2 regions of the Comamonas sp. 26 genome follow, and region 1 is predicted to be linked to the other one. Evidence: predicted binding sites of a transcription regulator. Region 1 holds the regulator's gene; the other holds the start of a gene.
The links. Region 1 encodes NrdR, which represses ribonucleotide reductase genes. Its sites were predicted from a motif close to CACNANATNTNGTG; they were not measured.
Positions count from the first base shown of each region.

Region 2: a site for NrdR is predicted at 2,505-2,518, ahead of CLU84_RS02225 (ribonucleoside-diphosphate reductase subunit alpha). Genes of this name have one in related genera too.

Region 1 covers NZ_PEFL01000001.1:1,266,095-1,277,650, reverse strand. Annotated here, with positions in the region: gene CLU84_RS05830 (DUF748 domain-containing protein) at 1-2,118, opposite strand, end outside; gene CLU84_RS05825 (lytic transglycosylase domain-containing protein) at 2,999-3,859, shown strand; ZMP/ZTP riboswitch at 3,986-4,141, shown strand; gene glyA (serine hydroxymethyltransferase) at 4,176-5,423, shown strand; gene nrdR (transcriptional regulator NrdR) at 5,445-5,930, shown strand; gene CLU84_RS05810 (bifunctional UDP-sugar hydrolase/5'-nucleotidase) at 6,065-7,900, opposite strand; gene aroC (chorismate synthase) at 7,952-9,049, opposite strand; gene CLU84_RS05800 (CBS domain-containing protein) at 9,193-9,645, opposite strand; gene CLU84_RS05795 (O-acetylhomoserine aminocarboxypropyltransferase) at 9,895-11,193, shown strand; gene CLU84_RS05790 (GNAT family acetyltransferase) at 11,193-11,556, shown strand, end outside.
Region 2 covers NZ_PEFL01000001.1:467,477-479,032, reverse strand. Annotated here, with positions in the region: gene CLU84_RS02235 (sigma-54-dependent transcriptional regulator) at 7-1,488, shown strand; gene ampD (1,6-anhydro-N-acetylmuramyl-L-alanine amidase AmpD) at 1,481-2,119, shown strand; gene CLU84_RS02225 (ribonucleoside-diphosphate reductase subunit alpha) at 2,641-5,538, shown strand; gene CLU84_RS02220 (ribonucleotide-diphosphate reductase subunit beta) at 5,755-6,843, shown strand; gene CLU84_RS02215 (hypothetical protein) at 7,021-7,965, shown strand; gene CLU84_RS02210 (carbohydrate kinase family protein) at 8,070-8,969, opposite strand; gene CLU84_RS02205 (DUF3426 domain-containing protein) at 8,994-10,265, opposite strand; gene prmA (50S ribosomal protein L11 methyltransferase) at 10,327-11,217, opposite strand; gene accC (acetyl-CoA carboxylase biotin carboxylase subunit) at 11,363-11,556, opposite strand, start outside.

The DNA.
Region 1 (11,556 bases):
GAAGTAAGGCTCGAACGCATGCAAAGGCACAGCCCGGGCCTGTAACTGCCCTTGTGCAGACACAGGCGTCAGGCCAAACTGGCCCTTAAACTGAAGGTTGCCCGCCTGTACGCGGCGATTGGCGGCCAGCTGTGCCGATACTTCCAGCGACGTAGGCGCGGCCTTGGTCGCCAGCGGCTCTAAAGCACCCAATCGCACACGCAGCGCGCTCACATCCAGCTGCACAGGCTGAGCAGCCTGCCCTTGCACAGGCGCGGCATCGCGGAGCTGCACCACACCGCCATCCACCGCTATCGCAGCCAGCTTGACGGACCAAGGCTTGCCCAGCTCCGCTTTATCAGCCTTGGTACCCGGCTTTGCCGCCTTGGCTCCAGAAGCTGGCAACCAACGCTCATACATCCAGTGGCCTTGCGCATCGCGCAGCGCGGCCAGCTGGGGTTTTTGCACGGCGATCGATTCCACCTGCACCTGCTGCGCAGCCAGATCGACTTGCACACCCGTCACCTTGATCTGCTCAACCGCGACGGGGGCTTGCTTGTCTTGCAACTGCAGCTTGTCTGCTGTCAGCTCTGCCACCCGCGCCACCACACCGCCCTCGCCCCAGGAGACTTCAGCATCGGTATTGAGCATGGCGCTCAGCTGCGGCTTGAAGTGCGCCTCAATATAGGGCTGCACCCACTGCAGCGGCAGTTGCTCCAGCTTCAGCTTCAGCTTGCCGTCTTTCACCGTGGCTTGGCCATCTACCGCCAGTCGGGCTGCGCCATCGGCATTGACTTGCTCGCCAGAATGCAGGCCAGTCGTTGCGGTCAAATTCAGCGGCTCGCTCATGGGCCAGGCAATGTTCTTGACCTGCACGGCCAGCGGTGCCAGGGTCAGGGCCGCAGGCTGAGCGCCAGTGGCAAGGTCTTGCCAATGCACGGTACCGCTATCAATATCGAACTGCTGCACGCTGACTGTCAAAGGTTTGGCAGGCTTTTCAGCTTTTTTTTCCGCCTTGCCAGGAGTCTCTGGCGTTGCTTGCGCCTCTGCCGCGGCAGGAGCCGCGGCTGTGTTCAAGCCCAGCCAGTTGATCACCCCTTGCGCATTACGGCTGGCGTGTACCTCAGGCTTGACCCAGCGCACAGCCTCCAGCGCAACCTGGTTTTGCAGCGGCTGCACGTTCTTGAGTTGAACTTCTAGCGCCTCAAAGCTCAGCAGCGGCGCATTCTGGCGATCCTGCAACTCCACGCCCGACAAGGTCAGCTTGCCGCTGACACTCACCACCGGCTGCTCTTTTTCTTCAAAGTGAATCTGCAAGTCCGTATCCAGCACACCCGAACGCGGCAGAACCGGCACGCTGGCGGGTACATAGCCCAGATAAGGCGTGAGGTCGATCTTGTCCCACTTCAGCGTCATTGCCGTCTGGCGACTATCGGTAAACGGCGTGCTCTCGCCCGAGGTATCGAACTGGCTGCCATTGAGGTCAAACGCCAGATGCGGCAAGACCTTGATCTCACGCTTGGACTTCAGATTGCTGATGAAAGGAATGCTCAGCTGCAAGCCCTTGAGTTCATGCTTGCGCTGCACAGACTCATCATTGAGCTCAACACGGCCATCGCGCAGCGCAATGTTGTAGAGCGCAAAGTTCACCGGCTTGGACGGCTCTTCGTCCTTGGACTCGGAGAGCTTGGCGATCACATCATCAATATCAAGCTTGCCCAGCGAATACTGAGTCAGGCGCACCACCGGCGCATCGACCTCGATGGCATCCAGCACAGGGGCCAGCCTGAACAGAGACTGCGCACTGGCATTGACAAAGATGCGCTTGATTTCCAGCTGGGGCTGGGCTGCAGATTCAAGGTCTTTTTGGCCTTCAGCGCTTTGTGAATCAGTACTTTCAGCTACTTTTTTAATCGCTTTATCAATCACCAGATCATGCAAGGTGATGGACAGTGACCATGGTGAAAACTCAATCTTGCCCACATGCACGCCGCGACCGAGCTTGTCTGAGGCCTGTTTTTCCAGCTGGCTCTTGGCCACTACGGGCACCACGGCCCACAAAAGCAGCCATAGCAGCAAGAGGACAAGAACAGACCCGAGCAGCCGGCGCAACCAGCGATTCGATGTGAGCAATGACATGGGTATTTTTTAATTCAAGCAAAGGCTGAAAGCCCCTCCGGCTTTCAGAAACAGGGCGCATCAAACGCCAGAGGACAACTGTACCTTGTGCGACCTGTGGCCTTGAAAAACAGCGCTCTATATATAAATAGAGAACAAGACGATTTCCAAGGAGAAGTTTGCGCCACAGGCCATGCCTTGCACTTCTTGAAATCACAGAAAAATGCAAACAATGCGCGGCATATGACGACAGGCAGCCGCCACCCAGAAACGACAAAGCCCGGAAGCGGTCAAAACCGTCTTTCCGGGCTTCACGGCCGGTACAAGACCGGGGCCGTATTTCGCGGTCAAGGAGGGTGTGGTCCCTGCCGCTGGAAGCAAAGATTGCTCCCTTTGGTGCCTCAAGCGAAGATAAAGAGCAAGTGCCACTAGCCTGTGGAATCAAAGGCCATGACGGAGTTTGCTTTCCCTTTCCTTTGGCAAGCACCTGCGATGTGCAGGCAGATTCACTATATCTGTGCTCGTGAAGGGTTACCCGCTTTTTTGCACTTTTTTTCGCCTTGATGACAGATGTCACGAAATCAGCATGAACCTCTCTTGCGCACACTGAGGTTTTCTGTGAATTTTTTACAAGCTGTATGCATATACAGTTTTTATATTCCTTTAAAGTCTAACAAGTCGCACTGTTAGTGTTGACTATGCATTAAGAGGACTTTTAGAATCCGCCAGCGCTCGAAATGAGCGTTTTTTGTTTCCGCTGCCTCACGACTGAGCAGACCGATCAGCGCCCCGCCGGGGCGCTTTTAATCGGCCCGCAGCAAACCTCATCGGCGTGCTGCCCTGGTCGCACCGTGTCACAGACCCGGTTCCACCTCGGGTGATAGCCAAGAAAGGACAAGCTATGCCAGCGTCAGGAAAATTAGTCGCCTCTGCGCGAACGTTGGGCCACAAAACGGCCAACGGTTTTCTTGCTCTTACCCACAACGGTTTCGCCCTCCTGGGCTTGGCCGTGGCCATTTCGGCCTTGATTTTCATCTCTCGCCCAGACCTGCGTCTGGCTGGCGAATCTCAGCTGCGTCAGTGGCTGGATGCCCGCCTACCCGTGGTTGCTGAAGCCAGCATCGAAGAAGCCCCCACTTCCGAGATCATTGTCGCCAGCGACCGCGCCACCGCAGTCAACCCCAAAAGCCTGCCCAAGGAGCAAGCTGCTGTCGCCTACTGGCTCAGCACTAAGTACCGCGTTGCACCCGAGCCCATTGCCGCTCTGGTCAGCGAAGCCTATGCACAGGGCAAAGCCAACAAGCTGGACCCCACACTGATTCTGGCCATCATGGCCATTGAATCGAGCTTCAACCCGTTTGCCCAAAGCCCTGTCGGTGCCCAAGGCCTGATGCAGGTGATGACCAAGATTCACACCGACAAGTACGAGAGCTTTGGCGGCCAGCATGCCGCGTTTGATCCCGTGACCAATCTGAAGGTTGGTGTCAAGGTTCTCAAGGAATGCATTGCCCGCGCCGGCTCCATCGAAGGTGGCTTGCGCTACTACGTAGGTGCCGCCAATCTGCCAAGCGATGGTGGCTATGCCGCCAAGGTGCTGGCCGAGCATCAGCGTATGCGCCTGGGTGCAGGCCTGCGTGCCGCCAATCCTTTGGTCGCCGCCAACACGGCGCCCCCAGTAGCCAAGTCTGCCGTGCCCAAGGTAGCAGAAGCCACCACGGTGTCTCACGCTCAGCAAGTCATTGTGGCTAATTCCAGCCTGTAAATTTTCAAACCATAAACTGTCGAATTTTTTCAAGCTGGCCTTTGCGCCAGCTTTTTTTATGCCCGAACACAAGCCTGCGGGAAAAGCGGGCATACGACTCCGAGATATGTCAGCTCAGCTACACTAGCAGGTGTACGCAACTGGCGATAGGCGCAGAGTTTTTCTGCCGCTGACGTGGAAACCAGCAGACTGCAAGGTCTGTGAACCACCGGGGAGCGTACCGCCCAAGGTCGCAGCGATTGCAACCCGCAAGCGTTTCAGCCGTTCGCCTGGGCAGCCCTTGTCCTCAAGGGAATTTCAAGTTCACAGGACTGCCATGTTTCAACGCACCGATACCGTCGCTAAAGTCGACCCCGAACTGTTTGCCGCCATCCAGGCTGAAGACCATCGCCAGCAAGAGCATATCGAGCTGATCGCCAGCGAGAACTACTGCTCGCCCGCCGTGATGGAAGCCCAGGGCTCCCAACTGACCAACAAGTACGCCGAAGGCTATCCCGGCAAGCGTTACTACGGTGGTTGCGAGCACGTGGACGTGGTTGAACAACTGGCCATCGACCGCATCAAGCAAATCTTTGGCGCTGAAGCCGCCAACGTGCAACCCAATTCCGGCTCGCAAGCCAACCAAGCTGTGCTGATGGCATTTGCCAAGCCCGGCGACACCATTCTGGGCATGAGCCTGGCCGAAGGCGGTCACCTGACCCACGGCATGGCACTGAACATGTCCGGCAAGTGGTTCAATGCCGTTTCTTACGGTCTGGACGCCAACGAAGCTATCGACTACGACAAGATGGAAGCGCTGGCACGTGAGCACAAGCCCCGCATCATCGTCGCCGGAGCCTCTGCCTACGCGCTGCACATTGACTTTGAGCGCTTCGCCAAGATCGCCAAGGAAGTCGGTGCCATTTTCTGGGTGGACATGGCTCACTACGCTGGCCTGATCGCTGCTGGCGTGTACCCCAACCCCGTGCCCCACGCTGACGTAGTCACCACCACCACCCACAAGAGCCTGCGCGGCCCCCGTGGCGGCGTGATCCTGATGAAGGCCGAGCACGAGAAGGCACTGAACAGCGCCATCTTCCCTGGCCTGCAAGGCGGCCCGCTGATGCACGTGATCGCCGGCAAGGCCGTCGCGTTCAAGGAAGCCCTGACTCCCGAGTTCAAGGCTTACCAGGAACAAGTTGTGAAGAACGCCAAGGTAATGGCCGACACGCTGACCGCACGCGGCCTGCGCATCGTCTCCGGTCGCACCGAAAGCCACGTGATGCTGGTGGACCTGCGCGCCAAGGGCATTACCGGCAAGGCTGCTGAAGCGGCTCTGGGTCTGGCTCACATCACTGTGAACAAGAACGCCATCCCCAATGACCCCGAAAAGCCATTCGTGACCAGCGGCATCCGTATCGGCACTCCCGCCATGACCACCCGTGGTTTCGGCGAAGAAGAAACCCGCATCACCGCCAACCTGGTGGCCGACGTGCTGGAGAACCCCACAGACGAAGCCACTCTGGCTGCCGTGCGTGAAAAGGTTGCCGCACTGACCGCCAAGCTGCCCGTCTACAGCAAGTAAATTCTGCTGCGCTGACACACCATGAAGTGCCCCTTCTGCAGCAACCCGGACACGCAAGTTGTCGAAACGCGCGAGTCCGAGGATGGGGGCTTCATTCGCCGCCGCCGCCGCTGCGGTGGCTGCGACAAGCGTTTCACAACGTATGAACGGCCCGAGGTCAGCTTTCCGACCGTAGTCAAGAAAGATGGCCGCCGCATCGAGTACGAGCGCGCCAAGCTGCAAGGCTCTTTCAAGATCGCGCTACGCAAGCGCCCGGTGAGCACCGCGCTCATCGATGCCGCCATAGAGCGCATCGAAGACAAGCTACTCAATCTGGGTCAGCGCGAGATCGATTCCAGCCGCCTTGGCGAGCTGGTTATGGATGAGCTCAAGGGCCTGGACAAAGTGGGCTATATCCGCTTTGCCAGCGTCTATCGCAGCTTTGAGGATGTGGACGACTTCACCAACATCATGGATGAAGTCCGCAGCCCCAAGGTCAAAGCGCCCAAGAAGCCAGCTGCCAGCTGATACATCGATCAGACACAACAAAGCCACCCTCGGGTGGCTTTGTTTTTGGGCGATTCAAACTGATAACGCTATTAATTCAAGAGCATTAAGCGATTGTCAATAAATGTTTTCAAGACACTTTTCATTCATTTTTATTAATAGACGCGCGCAATACGCTCATGTAACGGTAGCGCCATGGGTGCTACCCAGCTCTGCGCGCGCACATGCTCAACCAGCGCATCCACATCCAGCATGCCGCCCACGACATCAGTGCCTTGCATAAAAATGCTGAAGTTGTCGCCGCCCGTGCCCAGATAGCTTTGCAGGCCCACGCGATAGGTTTGAGCCATGTCCAGCGGGCGGCCGTTGAGGCGAATCTCGCTCACCCGCTGCCCTGCGGTCTGGCTGCGGTCAAAGCGGTAGCCAAAGCCTTGCGACACCTGCAGGATGCGCGGCGCATCCACGGTGTTGGTGCCGCTGTTGAACTGCTGCTCCAGCACCTGGCGAATCTGCTCGCCCGTCAGGCTCATCACCATCAGCGTATTGCCAAAAGGCTGCACGCTGAAAAGTTGGCCGTAAGTGACCTGCCCGCTCGCATCCGGCAACAGATCGGCGCGCACGCCGCCAGAATTCATAAAGGCCACCTGCGCCCCGCCCGCCGCCGCATCTTGCGTGGCGGCCAGAATGCTGTCAGCCACCATGCGGCCCACCACGCTTTCGCCATTGCTGTGCGGCATGCGCAAGGCTGCAGCTGCCAGCCGCCCCACGGGCATCGCTGCCAGGGGCTGCGCAGCGGCCTTGTAGCGGGCCACCAGCTGCGCCACGCCCGGATCCGCAGCAAAGACCGGGAAGTCGGGCTGCAGCGCCACCACGCCTGCGCTGCCGGTATAGGCCTCGCCTTGCACGATATTCTGGCGTGCCGACTTTTGACTCACGCGGCGCGTGCGCGCATCGACGGTGAGCTTTACCTCGGTCAGCAGCGTGCCGTACAGGCCACCGCTGGTCAGTAAAAACGGTTTATTCGGGTTGACCTTGGCGTAGTCACACAGATAAGCCCGATGCGTATGGCCGGAGATGACCACATCCACCTCGGCAGAGAGCTGCTCCAGAATCGGCACGATATCGCCAGACAGTCCTTGGCAACTATTGTCCTGCAGGCTACTTGTGGTGCTACCGCCTTCATGCACCAGCACCACGATCACATCAGCCCCTTGTGCGCGCAGCTGCGGAATCAGCGCATTGGCCGTCAGCGCCTCTGCCGTAAAGCGCAGCCCTTTCACGCCGCTGGGGCGCACCATGTGCGGCGTGTTCTGGAGCGTCATGCCGATAAAGCCCACGCCGATGCGCAAGCCGTCTTGCTCAAAAAATTTCACGCCTGTGGAGGGGAACAGCGGTTTTCCATCATCGCGGATGGTGTTGGCCGCCAGATACTGAAACGCCGCGCCCTTAAAGGGTTTGCTGAGCTGGCAAGGCTCTTTGCTGGTGAACTTCTCGCAGCCACCGTTTTGCATGCGCAGCAGCTCGTCAGCGCCTTGGTCGTATTCGTGGTTGCCGGTGGCGGCAAAGTCCACCTTCATCAGGTTCAGCGCCTCAATCGTAGGCTCATCCAGAAACAGCGATGACACGATGGGCGATGCCCCAATCATGTCCCCCGCCGTCACCACCGCCACATGGCGACTGGCAGCACGCCGCTCGGCAACCGCCTGCGCCAGATAGGCCGCGCCCCCTGCGGGCACCGCTACGCTCCGTCCTTGCGCGTTTTTCGCCACTACGGCCTGCCTGGGCGGCTCCAGATTGCCGTGAAAGTCATTGAAGCCCAGCAAGGTGATATCCATGCTGGCGGGCTTGATCGCGCCACCGCCACAGGCCGACAGACCTATCGACAACAATGCCGCAGCAGCACCTGCTACAATGCTTCGAAATGCACAACGCCAGCCCGGCGACAAAGCGCGGGGCTGGCGTTGCTTGGATTTTTTGTTTGCTACAACCATCACGACGCTCCTGAGCCTCTGGTTGTAGCGCACAAAACGGTTTTTTTGATGTCAGGCGGCTGAAGCAGGAATGGGCGCCAAGCCCGAATCGACATCTGCGTTCTGCGCACGGTGGCGCAGCGCGTGGTCCATCACCACCAGGGCCAGCAACGCTTCGGCAATGGGTGCCGCGCGAATGCCCACGCACGGGTCGTGGCGGCCCTTGGTAATCACTTCGGCGGTATTGCCATGCACATCAATCGATTCACGCGGCGTGATGATGGAGCTGGTGGGCTTGATGCCAATGCGCACTTCCAGGTCTTGCCCGGTGCTGATACCGCCCACGATGCCGCCAGCGTTGTTGCTGCGAAAGCCCTCAGGGCTCAGCGAATCACCGTGCGTGGTGCCGCGCTGGGCCACACTGTCAAAGCCTGCGCCAATTTCTACGGCCTTGACGGCGTTCAAGCCCATCATGGCGTAGGCAATGTCGGCGTCCAGCCGGTCATACAGAGGCTGACCCAGACCCACAGGCATATTGCTGGCGTTCACGCGCAGCGCAGCACCACAGGAGTCACCGCTCTTGCGCAGCTGCTCCATGTATTCCTCGTACTGCGTCACATCGGCCACGGGGGCGAAGAAGGGGTTGTGCGGCACATGCTCCCAGCCCTCAAAGCCTATGGGCAGCTCGCCAATCTGCGTCATGCAGGCGCGAAACTCGGTGCCAAACTTTTCTTTGAGCCACTTTTTAGCCACTGCGCCAGCCGCCACCGTGGGCGCTGTCAGGCGGGCAGATGATCGGCCACCGCCACGCGGGTCGCGGATGCCGTACTTTTGAAAGTAAGCGTAGTCAGCGTGCCCGGGGCGAAAGCTCTGCGCAATGTTGGAGTAATCCTTGCTGCGCTGGTCGGTATTGCGGATGAGCAGCGCAATCGGCGTGCCCGTGGTCTTACCCTCGTACACGCCCGAGAGAATCTCGACCGCATCGGGCTCGTTGCGCTGGGTGACAAACTTGCTGGTGCCGGGGCGGCGGCGGTCCAGATCGAACTGGATATCTGCCTCACTCAAGGCCATGCCCGGGGGGCAGCCGTCAATCACGCAGCCAATGGCTGGACCGTGGGATTCACCAAAGTTGGTGACCGTGAAAATTGTGCCGAAGGTATTGCCGCTCATAGGCTTCCAATTATGCCTGCGGGCTTGCCAGCGCTCTGCGTTTCATGGGTTGACACTGCGCTGCGCCAGCCATCGCCAGTAACGCTGCCCGCAAAAAATAAACCCCGCATCAAGCGGGGCTGGAGTCTGGAGCGACGGATGGATTAATCAGCGCCCTGGCGCTCGCCTTCAGGCCAATCGCGGATATAGGCCTTGAGCATGCGGTTCTCAAAGTTCTGGCTATCCACCACGGCCTTGGCCACGTCATACAGGCTGATCACGCCCATCAACATGCGCTTGTCCATCACGGGCATATAGCGCGCGTGGCGGTCCAGCATCATGCGGCGCACCTCGTCCATATCGGTTTCCATGGTGCAGGTCATTGGCGCATCGTCCATGGCGCCGCGCACGGAGGCACGCTCCACGCCGCCGGTTTTCACAAAGCCCTGAATCACTTCGCGGAAGGTGAGCATGCCCACCACATCGCCGTGTTCCATGACCACCAGCGAGCCGATGTCCTTTTCCGACATCACCTGCACCGCAGCAGCCAGGCTTTCATCGGGCGACACCGTATACAGGGTGTTGCCTTTGACGCGCAGGATGTCACTTACTTTCATTGCTGTTCTCCGAATCTGGTTTGCACTCTGGCCGTATTTGTCCTGCACGTGTCAGCACGTGCGGCATCACTGTGCGCAAAATCCGAGTGCGTGCACCAATATAGCCCACAATGGGACGAAGTCAGAAAATCGAAAACACTGACGAAACAGTTAATTTTCCACAAAATCAATAGTCAATTCGTCAAAACCAAATAATTGTTGCGGGCGCAATGTCGCCTTCAATGATCAAAATCATCACGGAGACAAGACATGCCCGGCTACTCAGACCCCGGTTTTGACACCCTGAGCCTGCACGCAGGTGCACAGCCCGACCCCGCCACCGGCGCACGCGCCACGCCCATTCACCTGACAACCTCGTTTGTCTTTGAATCGAGCGACCACGCGGCCAGCCTGTTCAACCTGGAGCGGCCCGGCCATGTCTACAGCCGCATCAGCAACCCCACCAACGCGGTGCTGGAGCAGCGTGTCTCCGCACTTGAAGGCGGTGTAGGCGCAATTGCCGTGGCCAGCGGGCAAGCAGCACTGCACCTCTCCATTGCCACGCTGATGGGCGCAGGCAGCCATATCGTGGCCAGTACCGCCCTCTATGGAGGATCGCAGAACCTGCTGCACTACACGTTGCGCCGCTTTGGCATAGAAACCACCTTCGTCAAGCCCGGCGACATTGACGGCTGGCGCGCAGCCGTGCGCCCCAACACCAAGCTGTTCTTTGGCGAAACCGTGGGCAACCCCGGGCTGGATGTGCTGGACATTCCCACCATCAGCGCTATCGCTCATGGGGCTGGCGTGCCGCTGCTGGTGGACTCAACCCTCACCTCTCCGTGGCTGATGCAGCCGCTTAAACATGGCGCGGACATCGTCTATCACTCTGCAACCAAGTTTCTCTCGGGACACGGCACGGTGATTGGCGGCATCGTGGTGGACGGCGGCAGTTTTGACTGGGAAAAATCGGGCAAATTCCCCGAACTGACCGAGCCCTACGACGGCTTTCACAACATGGTGTTCAGCGAGGAAAGCACGGTGGGTGCCTTCTTGCTGCGTGCCCGCCGCGAAGGCCTGCGCGACTTTGGCGCCTGCCTGAGCCCGCACAGCGCATGGCTGATTTTGCAAGGCATTGAAACCCTGCCGCTGCGCATGGAACGCCACATGAAGAACACCGAAAAGGTGGTGCAGTTCCTGGCCAGCCATCCCCTGGTCAGCCGCGTGGGCCACCCCATGCTGGAGAGCCATTCCTCCTACGCTCTGGCCAAGAAACTGCTGCCGCGCGGCGCGGGCTCGGTGTTCAGCTTTGATATTGCCGGCAACCGCAACCAGGGCAAGAAGTTCATCGAAACACTGAAGGTCTTCAGCCACCTGGCCAATGTGGGCGATTGCCGCTCTCTGGTGATTCACCCCGCCAGCACCACGCATTTCCGCATGAGCGATGAAGCGCTTTCGCAAGCGGGCATCAGTCAAGGCACGATTCGTCTGTCGATTGGCCTGGAAGATGCCGATGATCTGATTGACGACCTGAAACGTGCGTTGAAGGCCGCAGAAAAAGCCGCGTGATGGAGATCCGTGTATTTGCACAGGCAGACATCGAAGCGGTTGTGCAGTTGTGGAACGACTGCGGCCTGACCCGCCCCTGGAACGATCCGCACAAAGACATTGCGCGCAAGCTGAGTGTGTCGCCCGAGCTGTTTTTAGTTGGCACCGATGACCAAGGCCTGTTGATGGCAACCGTTATGGTCGGCTACGACGGGCACCGTGGCTGGATCAACTACCTTGCCGTGCACCCATCGCACCAGCGCCAAGGCCACGCAAGCCAGCTGATGCAGCAAGCCGAGCAATTGCTGACCGCGCGCGGCTGCCCCAAGCTGAACCTGCAAGTGCGCGCAGGCAACGAGGTGGTCATCGCCTTGTACGAAAGCC
Region 2 (11,556 bases), 800 kb from region 1:
ACCTTTTTGCCTACCGCATCCACAAGCGCCACCATTTTGGTGGTCGATGATGAGCCCGATCTGCGCACACTTTATGAGCTGACCTTGCTCAGGGAGGGCTATCGCGTAGAGACAGCTGGTTCGGTGCAAGAAGGCTCAGCACAGCTGCAAAGCCAGCACTTTGATGTAGTGATCACCGACATGCGACTGCCCGACGGCGTTGGCATGGAGTTGCTGCTGCTGCTGCGCGAGCAGTCGCGCACCGAGCGCTGTATCGTCATGACTGCCTACGGCTCTGCCGAAAATGCAGTCGAAGCCTTGCGCGCAGGCGCGTTTGACTATCTGACCAAACCTGTGGACCTACGCCAGTTCCGCCAGGTCGTTGCCTCTGCCGTTCAAGGCATTGGTGGCGTGCCCGCCCCCGCCTCCCCCCAAACGGCTGCAACAGCAGCCAGCGGCAACCAGGATCTCAACGCCAGCGCCCTACAGGCACTGGTGGGTAATTCTCAGGCCATGCAACTGGTCAAACAGCGCATTGCCAAGGTCGCCAAGGGAATGGCCCCGGTGCTGATTCATGGCGAGTCCGGCACGGGTAAAGAGCTGGTGGCCCGCGCCCTGCACGCCTGCAGCCAGCGTGCCAATGGCCCCATGGTGGCCGTGAACTGCGGTGCCATTCCTGAAAACCTGCTGGAGGCCGAATTCTTCGGTGCCCGCAAAGGCTCATACACCGGTGCGGCACAGGACAGGCCCGGCTACTTTCAGGCCGCACAGGGCGGCACGCTGTTTCTCGATGAAATTGGCGATCTGCCGCTGGCCATGCAGGCCAAGCTGCTGCGTGCCATTCAGGAGCGCAAGATTCGACCATTGGGCAGCACGCAGGAAGAGTCTGTCGATGTCCGCATCGTCAGTGCCACCCACCGTGATCTGGGCACCGGAGTTCAGACCGGAAACTTCCGTCAGGACTTGTACTACCGCCTCAATGTCATTGAAATCGAGCTGCCCGCCCTGCGTGAGCGCCGCGAAGACTTGAGCCTGCTGTGTCAGGCTCTGCTCAAAAAACTGGCCAAAGAATCGGGTCTGGCCACGCCAGCACTGGATGAAACAAGCCTCGCCCAGATCGCCTTGCTCCCCCTGCCCGGCAATGTGCGCGAACTGGAAAATGTGCTGCACCGCGCGATTGCGCTGGGCGATGATGGGCCGCTGCGCATTCCGCCAAACGGCCTGCAGTCCGGCAATGAAAGCGCAGCAAGCCGGGCATTGACCGCCGCGCCGCCCCCCCTGCAAGAAGCCCCCGCAGAAAGCCCAGCCGGCCTGCCCGAAAACCTGCAAGGCTGGCTGGACGAGCAAGAGCGCAGCATTCTGGTCAGAGCGCTGCAGGACAACGGTTTCAACCGCACCGCGACTGCTGCAAGACTCGGCATCAGCCTGCGCCAGATTCGTTACCGGATTGACCGTCTAGGCATAGACCTGCCCGCCGAGGGCGGCAAGCACCAAACTGACAATGCCTGATTCTGTGCCGCACGACGCCCCCCAATTACCAGAAAAGTCGCCAGACAAGTCTTTGGACTGGTCTTCCGGCTGGTACCAGCCTGCCCAGCAGCTCGCCTCTCCCAACTTTGGCCCCCGCCCTGATGGCGCACTGATCGACCTTGTTGTTCTTCACTCCATCAGCCTGCCGCCGGGCCAGTACGGTACAGGGGCCGTTCAGCAGCTTTTCAGCAATCAGCTGGACTGGGATGCCCACCCTTACTACCAAGGCATTCGCGGGCTGGAAGTATCAGCTCACTTCTTTATTACCCGCCAGGGCGAGATCTGGCAATTTGTCAGTTGCGATGACCGTGCATGGCACGCCGGCATCAGCCAGTGGCGGGGCCGTGACCGCTGCAACGACGACTCCATTGGCATTGAACTCGAAGGCCTTGAAGGCCTGAGCTTTGAAGCCCCTCAATATCAAGCCTTGCAGCAGCTTTGCCAGGCCATTGCCGCGCAATACGCCATTCGCTATATCGCCGGCCACGAACACATTGCACCGGGACGCAAGCAAGACCCCGGCACCGGCTTTGACTGGGCGCAACTTCAGCAGCAACTGAGCGCTGACAACGACACACAGGTCTGGGAATTTCCTTCACGCCCCGCCTGAAGCTCAAGGCCGCACATATATCAGGAGCATGTAGCGCCTGTTGTTCCGCGGTTTCAGATCGATATGCGACTGAAGACCACGACTGAATTGCGCAACCCGCTCATCTTTTAAGAGTAACCACTTCGACTTCTGAGCTCACATTCAAGCCCCCACTGTCAATGGTGCGCACGCAACATCTGTCGCCTGTAGCAAACACCTAAATTTTTTACAAATTTACGGCACTGAATCTGCTGCACCGCAACCACGCCACAGCCCTTGATTCATGCGGTATGAGGGCTTTTTTCAAGCTGTCAAGCGACTGCTCAAATGTCCATTTCAGTAGTTTCATCAGGTCAGCAAGATTGAAGAGCGATACACTACCGGTAGTGTTTGAGAGCGCCTTAGACCCCACATCTAGTGTTTACAAGTTGTGCACACCCTGTGCAAACCATGTGTAGACCTTGGCGCCAAATCTTGTTTTTGACGGCCTGCCCAGAGTGCAGGCCTTTGTCTGCTATCCACAAACTGATTCCGAGGAACTTATGCAAGAAGCGTTGAACTCACTGCCTTCTGCCGCGCCTGTCAGCGCAGCTGATTCTTCCTCCCAAAATGACAACTACCAGATCATTCGCCGCAGCGGTGATGTGGTGGCGTTCGCCCCACAGAAGATTGCCATCGCCCTGACCAAGGCCTTTCTGGCCGTGCGCGGCGCACAAGGCGCTGCGTCTGCCAGCGTTCGCGATACCGTCAACGAACTGACCGAAGGCGTGGTGCGCGCTCTGTTGCGCTCGCGCCCTGAAGGCGGCACCTTCCACATTGAAGATGTGCAGGACCAGGTTGAGCTGGGCCTGATGCGCGGTGGTCACCAGGATGTGGCCCGCGCCTATGTGCTGTACCGCGAGCGCCGCAACCAAGAGCGCGCCGAGCAGAAGAAGGCCGCCGAAGTGGCCGCTGCTGCAGTCTCGGCCAAGCCCGTGCTGCATGTGACCGAAAACGGCCAGCGCGTGCCTCTGAACCAGGAACTGCTGGAAGCCCTGATCCAGTCGTCTTGCCGCAACCTGAATGCTGACATTCAGGCTGCGCCCATCATGGCTGAGACCCTCCGCAACCTCTACGACGGCGTGCCGCTGGCCGAGGTCTACAAGGCATCCATTCTGGCTGCCCGCACGCTGATCGAAAAAGATCCCGACTACACCTACGTCACCGCCCGCCTGTTGCTGCACACCATCGTGCGCGAAGTCATGCTGCGCGATGTGCAGCCTGCCGACATGCAGACCGCCTACGCCGAGTACTTCCCTGGCTTCATCCAGAAGGGCGTGGACAACGAACTGCTCAACCCCGAGCTGCTGAACTACGACCTGCCCCGCCTGGCCAAGGCCCTGAAGGCCGAGCGCGACGAACAGTTCGACTACCTGGGTCTGCAGACGCTGTACGACCGCTACTTCCTGCACGTCAAGAAGACCCGCATCGAGCTGCCCCAGTCCTTCTTCATGCGCGTGGCCATGGGCCTGGCGCTGCAGGAAGATGACCGTAACGCGCGCGCCATCGAGTTCTACGAGCTGCTGTCGTCGTTCGACTTCATGTCGTCCACCCCCACGCTGTTCAACAGCGGCACACTGCGCTCGCAGCTGTCGTCCTGCTACCTGACCACCGTGCCCGACGATCTGGACGGTATCTACGAATCCATCAAGGAAAACGCCCTGCTGTCCAAATTTGCGGGCGGTCTGGGCAATGACTGGACACGCGTGCGTGCTCTGGGTTCGCGCATCAAGGGCACGAACGGCGAGTCGCAAGGCGTTGTGCCTTTCCTCAAGGTCGTCAACGACACGGCCGTGGCCGTGAACCAGGGCGGCAAGCGCAAGGGCGCTGTCTGTACCTATCTGGAAACATGGCACCTGGATATTGAAGAGTTCCTGGAGCTGCGCAAGAACACCGGCGATGACCGCCGCCGCACTCACGACATGAACACGGCCAACTGGATTCCAGACCTGTTCATGAAGCGCGTGATGGAAAAGGGCAACTGGACTCTGTTCTCGCCCTGTGACGTACCCGACCTGCACGACCTGTTTGGCGCCGAGTTCGAGAAGGCCTACCTGGCCTACGAAGCCAAGGCTGCTGCCGGTGAACTCAAGCTGCACAAGACACTGCCCGCCACCGACCTGTGGCGCAAGATGCTCTCGATGCTTTTCGAGACCGGCCACCCCTGGATCACCTTCAAGGATCCTTGCAACATCCGTTCGCCCCAGCAACACGTGGGCGTGGTGCACTCGTCCAACCTGTGCACCGAGATCACACTGAACACCAGTGACACCGAAACGGCTGTCTGCAACCTGGGTTCCGTGAACCTGGTTCAGCACATCAAGGACGGCAAGATCGACCACGACAAGCTGCGCAAGACGGTGACCACCGCCATGCGCATGCTGGACAACGTCATCGACATCAACTACTACGCCGTGGCCAAGGCCAAAGAATCCAATCTGCGCCACCGCCCTGTGGGCATGGGCCTGATGGGCTTCCAGGATGCGCTGTATGAAATGCGCACCGCCTACGCCAGCCAGGGCGCAGTCGAATTCGCTGACCAGGCCATGGAAGCGATCTGCTACTACGCCTACTGGGCCTCGACCGAGCTGTCCAAGGAACGCGGCACTTACTCCACCTTCAAGGGCTCGCTGTGGGATCAGGGCATCCTGCCCCCAGACACCCTGAAGCTGCTGGAAAAGGCCCGCGGCGGCTATGTGGAAGTGGACCGCTCCGCTCAGATGGACTGGGATGCTCTGCGCGCAAAAATAGCCAAGGACGGCATGCGCAACAGCAACTGCGTGGCCATTGCGCCTACGGCCACCATCTCCAACATCGTGGGTGTGGATGCATCGATCGAACCTTCGTTCGGCAACCTGTCCGTGAAGTCCAACCTGTCGGGCGAGTTCACCGTCATCAACCAGTACCTGGTGCGTGACCTGAAGCGTCTGGGCCTGTGGGATGACGTGATGGTCATGGACCTGAAGCACTTCGACGGCTCGCTGCGTGCCATCGACCGTGTGCCAGAAGAGATCAAGAGCCTCTACGCCACCGCGTTTGAAGTCTCGCCCGAATGGCTGGTGGAAGCAGCCTCGCGTCGCCAGAAGTGGATCGATCAGGCCCAGAGCCTGAACATCTACATGGCTGGTGCATCGGGCAAGAAGCTGCACGACACCTATATGCTGGCATGGGTTCGTGGCCTCAAGACCACCTACTACCTGCGCACCACCAGCGCGACCCAGATTGAAAAGTCGACGGTCCAAAGCCGCACGCTGAATGCGGTGTCCTCCGCTGCTCCTGCGGCTGCCAAGCCTGCGATGAGCGCGCTGGAAGCTGCCGCTGCTGCTGCACGTGCACAGGCTCCTGCAACGGATGTGAAGTTCTGCGCGATTGACGACCCAGGCTGCGAGGCCTGCCAGTAATTAACGACACCCCCTGAGGCGCTTTGCGCCTTCCCCCTCTCACTACGCGCTGCGCGCTACGGGAGGGGGACGACACCTTCGCCGCAAGGCGGCTCTTGCTCGGTGTCTCTGGGGTGGATAGCGCCAGTTTTGAACTGACGCTTAAAAATTAGATGAATCTAAAGGCTGGATGTCGATTGCATTGCACCCAGCTTTTTCCCATTAAGGAATACCTTCATGCTGAGCTTTGACGACGACACCTTTGCCCCTTCCGCTGCCAGCGCAGAAGCCGAAGCACCGACCACTCACAAGCGCGTGAATGCTGCAGACAAGCGCATCATCAACGCCAAGACCGACGTGAACCAGCTGGTTCCCTTCAAGTACAAGTGGGCCTGGGAAAAGTATCTGGCCACCTGCGCCAACCACTGGATGCCGCAGGAAGTGAACATGACCCGCGACATCGCTTTGTGGAAGGACCCCAATGGTCTGACCGAAGACGAGCGCCGCATCATCAAGCGCAACCTCGGCTTCTTCGTGACCGCAGACTCGCTGGCCGCCAACAACATCGTGCTGGGCACCTACCGCCACATCACTGCCCCCGAGTGCCGCCAGTTCCTGCTGCGCCAAGCGTTTGAAGAAGCCATTCACACACACGCCTACCAGTACATCGTGGAGTCGCTGGGTCTGGATGAATCGGAAATCTTCAACGCCTACAACGAAGTCAAATCCATCCGCGACAAGGATGAGTTCCTGATCCCCTTCATCGAAGCGATCATGGACCCGAACTTCAAGACCGGCACGCACGAAACCGACCAGACCTTGCTCAAGTCGCTGATCGTTTTTGCCTGCCTGATGGAAGGTCTGTTCTTCTACGTGGGCTTCACGCAAATTCTGGCACTGGGTCGTCAGAACAAGATGACCGGCGCTGCAGAGCAGTACCAGTACATCCTGCGCGACGAGTCCATGCACTGCAACTTCGGCATCGACTTGATCAACCAGCTCAAGCTCGAAAATCCCAACCTGTGGACAGCCGAGTTCAAGCAGGAAATCACAGCGCTGTTCCAGAAAGCTGTCGAGCTCGAATATCAGTACGCTGAAGACACCATGCCACGCGGCGTACTGGGCATGAACGCATCGATGTTCAAGGGCTATCTGCGCTACATCGCCAACCGCCGCGCCACGCAAATTGGTCTGGAAGAGTTGTTCCCCGGCGAAGAAAATCCCTTCCCTTGGATGAGCGAGATGATCGATTTGAAGAAAGAACGTAACTTCTTTGAGACACGAGTGATCGAGTATCAAACCGGAGGCGCACTTTCTTGGGATTAATTGCTTCTAAGCAGGCACAATGCGAGTCATGACTTGCTTCACTTCATTGCTATAAAAACTGAGGTTTTGGCGTGAAGCAAATTTGTGTTCCTAGCGATACGTAACTCCACATCGCTTTGAATCGTCCGGCCATGAAAAAAGCCGGGCGTCTTATGCAAATCAACGAAGGAGAAAATGATGGCAACTGCGAAGAAGACGGCCGCCAAGGCCACACCCGAGAAAAAAATAACTGCCAAGAAGGCGGCCGCGCCCAAGGCTGAAGCTGCAAAGAAGACAACAGCAACAAAGACTGCCGCTGCCCCAAAGGCTGCTGCTCCCGCCAAGAAGGCTGCAACGACTGCTAAGGCCGCTGCTCCCAAGAAGGCTGCAACGACTGCCAAGGCCGCTGCTCCCAAGAAGGCTGCAACGACTGCCAAGGCCGCTGCTCCTAAAAAGGCTGCAACGACTGCCAAGGCCACTGCTCCCAAGAAGGCTGCAACTGCTGTTAAGGCCGCTGTACCTAAGAAGGCTGCAACGACTGCCAAGGCTGCTGCTCCTAAGAAAGCTGCAACGACTGCCAAGGCTGCTGCTCCTAAGAAAGCTGCAACGACTGCCAAGGCTGCTGCTCCTAAGAAGGCTGCAACAACCGCCAAGGCTGCTGCTCCTAAGAAGGCTGCAACAACTGCCAAGGCCGCTGCTCCCAAGAAGGCTGTAACAACTGCCAAGGCTGCTGCTCCTAAGAAGGCTGCAACTGCTGTTAAGGCCGCTGCACCTAAGAAGGCTGCAACGACTGCCAAGGCTGCTGCTCCTAAGAAGGCTGCAACAACTGCCAAGGCCGCTGCTCCTAAGAAGGCTGCAACAACCGCCAAGGCTGCTGCTCCTAAGAAGGCTGCAACGACTGCCAAGGCCGCTGCTCCTAAGAAGGCTGCAACCGCTGTCAAGGCTGCTGCTCCCAAGAAGGCCGCAACCGTTGCCAAAGCAGCTCCCGCCAAGAAGGCTGCAGCTCCTAAAAAGACTGCTGCCAAGAAGGCAACTGCTGCACCAGCTCCCACAAATGCCGTGGCGGAAACTGCAGCACCTGTGGCTCAGACTCGCCTTGCACCTCAAGCTGCATGGCCCTTCCCCACAGGTAACAAGCCCTAATCAGCTCACTGACCTGCACGCAATAAAAAAGCCCGATCTCGCTTGCGAGAGTCGGGCTTTTTTACATGCCTGATGTCAGCACACTGAGTGCGCCGACCAAGGTATCAAGGCTGAAAGTCTAGCTGATAGTTTTGTGGGCCACGGCTCGCAATCTTCAACGCACCAATGCGGTTGCCCAGTTCAGCGCAGCGCACCAGATCCCAGCCGCGCTCCAAGCCAAACAGGAAGGCACCGCGCCATGCATCGCCGCAACCGGTAGGGTCCACCACCGCAGCAGGCTTCACAGGGGCAACCAGCGTCTTCTCGCCGTTCTGCCAGACTTCACAACCTTCGGCACCCAGCGTCACAACCAGGCCTCGCACTTGCTGCGAGATTTGCGCAAAGCTCAGGCCGGTACGCTCGCTGAGCATCTTGCCTTCATAGTCGTTCACTGCCACCCAGTCGGCTTGCTCAATAAAGGCCTTGAGCTCGTCACCATTGAACATGGGCAAGCCTTGACCGGGATCGAACACAAACGGAATGCCAGCCGCCTTGAACTGCGCCGCATGATCAATCATGGCCTGACGACCATCAGGAGCGACGATGCCGACTTTGACCTCGGCAGCCATATCGGCCGTGATCTGGTTCTCATGCGCCTGCATCATGGCACCGGGATGGAAGGCCGTGATCTGGTTGTTGTCACGGTCCGTCATGATCATGCACTGAGCCGTGTGCGTGCTCTGCAGCTGGCCCACGTGACGGGTCTCAATACCCAGATCCTTGAAGCGCTGAACATAGTCAGCGCCATCGCTACCCACCATGGCCATGGGGCGTGCATCGCCGCCCAGCAGCTTCAGGCTGTAGGCAATATTGCCGGCGCAACCACCAAAGTCGCGGCGCAGCGAGGGTACCAGAAACGACACATTCAGAATGTGCAGCTGGTCAGGAAGAATCTGGTCCGCAAAACGACCTTCAAAGGTCATGATGTTGTCGAATGCCAGCGATCCACAGATCAAAGCAGCCATGGCGCTTTCACTTTCAGAAATTGATTAGGGGTAAAAAACCAGTGCACGGTAGCCGGCCACAGGGGCGTCAAGATCCTGCACTTGAACAGGTACGCTCACGCTCCACTCCTGGCGGGCCTGCAATTGCTCTGGCGCACCAAGCGGCTTGAGATCTATCACGCGGCGGAGCAGCGGTTTGTCCTGAGCATCGGTCAAGGTCAGCTCGGCCATGGGCGTTGCCACGGCAAAATCGGAGCGATTTTCCAGCGTCAAACTCCACTGGTACTGTTGTGCATCAGCCAATTGCGTGAATCCAGAGCCGCTGATCACCACATCGGCAATCTGGCGCCGAGCCTGTAGTTCACAACCAGCCAGGCGGCATGCTTGGGTCAGAACCGGCGTCAGCGCTGGGTATTGCGCCGCCAGAGCATCGCGCTGCTGCCATGCATACTGACCTGCAACACCTGCCACAGCGGCCAGTGAACCCAGCACCAGCACAGCACGCATGCCAGTGGATTGCCAAAAGGCCTTGCGCCTTGCTTCGCGCACAAAGCCAGGCTCATCGCTTTCAGGCAAAGATTTTTCATCCTTACCCTCGCCCGTATCATCGCCTTTGATCGCATCAGCATCCACAGGCTGAGATACCGCAGAAACGGGCATTGACTTATCCACAGAGGCAGATTGCAGAGCATCCGCCGATTCGACTTCTACCGTCGTTTCTTGCTGAGCCTCAGGTTCTGATTCAGTGGCAAGCGGTGACTTATCGTGTTCAGCCTGCACCGACTCAATCGGCGACTCGTACTCTGCAACCAGAGGGAGCGCCTGATCGACAAACGAAGGCTCTGCAGCCTCCTGCTCCTCTGAGACTTCAGACGGAGATTCGGACTCTGATTCAGACGCTGTTGACGATTCAAGCGGAACTTGAGCCGCCTCCTGATCACCCATTTCCGCTGCCTGCTCCAGAGCGGCATCAACCTCTGCCGACTCCACATCTAGCGCTTCTTCAGAAGCAAGATTTGAATCAGATGAGGTTACAGCCCTTTCTTCATCAGCACTAGCAGCTTCCAAAACAGGAGCATTTAATGTTTCAGCAGCATCTTGCTTCTGCACTGATTCTTGCTGCTCAGCAGGGGCCTGCGCCGCTGACTGCAGGGCTTTAGGCTCCAGCAGTTCATCGGGCACGGTCTGCAAGTCCTGAGATGCATCAAATACGCTTTGACACCTGCCGCAGCGCACCCAGCCTTGCGAGATGCGCAACTGGTCTGCAACCACTTTGAAGCAGGTTCCACAGGAGGGGCAACGGGTAACTTGGCTCATCAGATGGCAATTGTAGGCAGCAGCAAACCGCACCCGGCAAGGGTGCGGGCATGTATCGGAATCAGGCGGCGCGCTGGGCGGTCATCAAGATCCAGCCATCCTGGGTATCTGCTACCTCAAGCTTGAGGTAGGGTGCGTAGGCTTCTTTGAGTTCGTCAGCCTGACGCTCCAGAATACCGGCCAGCACCAGATTGCCACCGGCCTGCACACGGCCGCACAGCAAAGGTGCCAGCACCTTGAGCGGCGTCGCCAGAATATTGGCCAGCACGGTCTGATATGTACCGCCAGCTGCATCAGGCAAACCTGCAGTGACCTGTACATGGTTGGCGCTGCTGTTGTAGTTGGTGGACTCCACCGCCGCTGGATCGATATCCACTGCGTCGATTTCGGTCGCGCCAAACTTGGCGGCGCCAATGGCCAGAATGCCGGAGCCACAGCCGTAGTCCAGCGTGCGGCCCAGCGTCCCCTTGGGCTGGCGCGCAATCCAGCGCAGGCACATGCGGGTCGTGGGGTGGGTACCGGTACCAAAGGCCAGACCGGGGTCAAGGCGAATGCTGATCTTGGCCTGCTCGGGCAATTCATGCCAGGTTGGCACAATCCAGAACTCGGGCGTGATGTCCACGGGCTCGAACTGCGATTGCGTCAGGCGCACCCAATCCTGATCGGGTACGGGCTTGACGGCCAGAATCTTGCAGCCTTCAAAAAAGTCCTGCGGTTGCAGCAACTCGCGCGCTTCCACGGCCGCAGCTTCGGTTGGGAACAGCGCAATCACACGGCTGCGCTGCCAGCCATCCTTGGGCGCAGGCATGCCAGGCTCACCAAACAGCGCCTGTTCGGCATCTGTTTGCGCGTCAGCATCTTCAACGGACACGCTCAATGCATCCAGTGCATCCAGCGCGTCGCTCATAGTTTCAACCCGGTCCTCCGGGCACAACAGGCTCAGCTCGTACATGGCCAATCCTTTCATGGATCTACACAGGGCGAGATGCAAGGCTATGCCTCTATCTGCCTGGGTAAACCGTAGTTTCCTGAAAAACGAAAATGCTGGTCTCCGTTACCAGAGGCCAGCATGAGAGGTCAAAGCGGCAAATGCCCGCTCATCGCTTGGAAGGGTTGCGGCGTGTCAGCCACTCTTCCAGATAGTGGATGTTCGTGCCACCCTCAATGAACTTCGCGTCCACCATCAAATCCTGGTGCAGCGGAATATTCGTGTTGATGCCTTCAACCACCGTCTCCAGCAGCGCAGTGCGCATGCGGGCGATCGCCTGTTCGCGGGTATCACCATACGTGA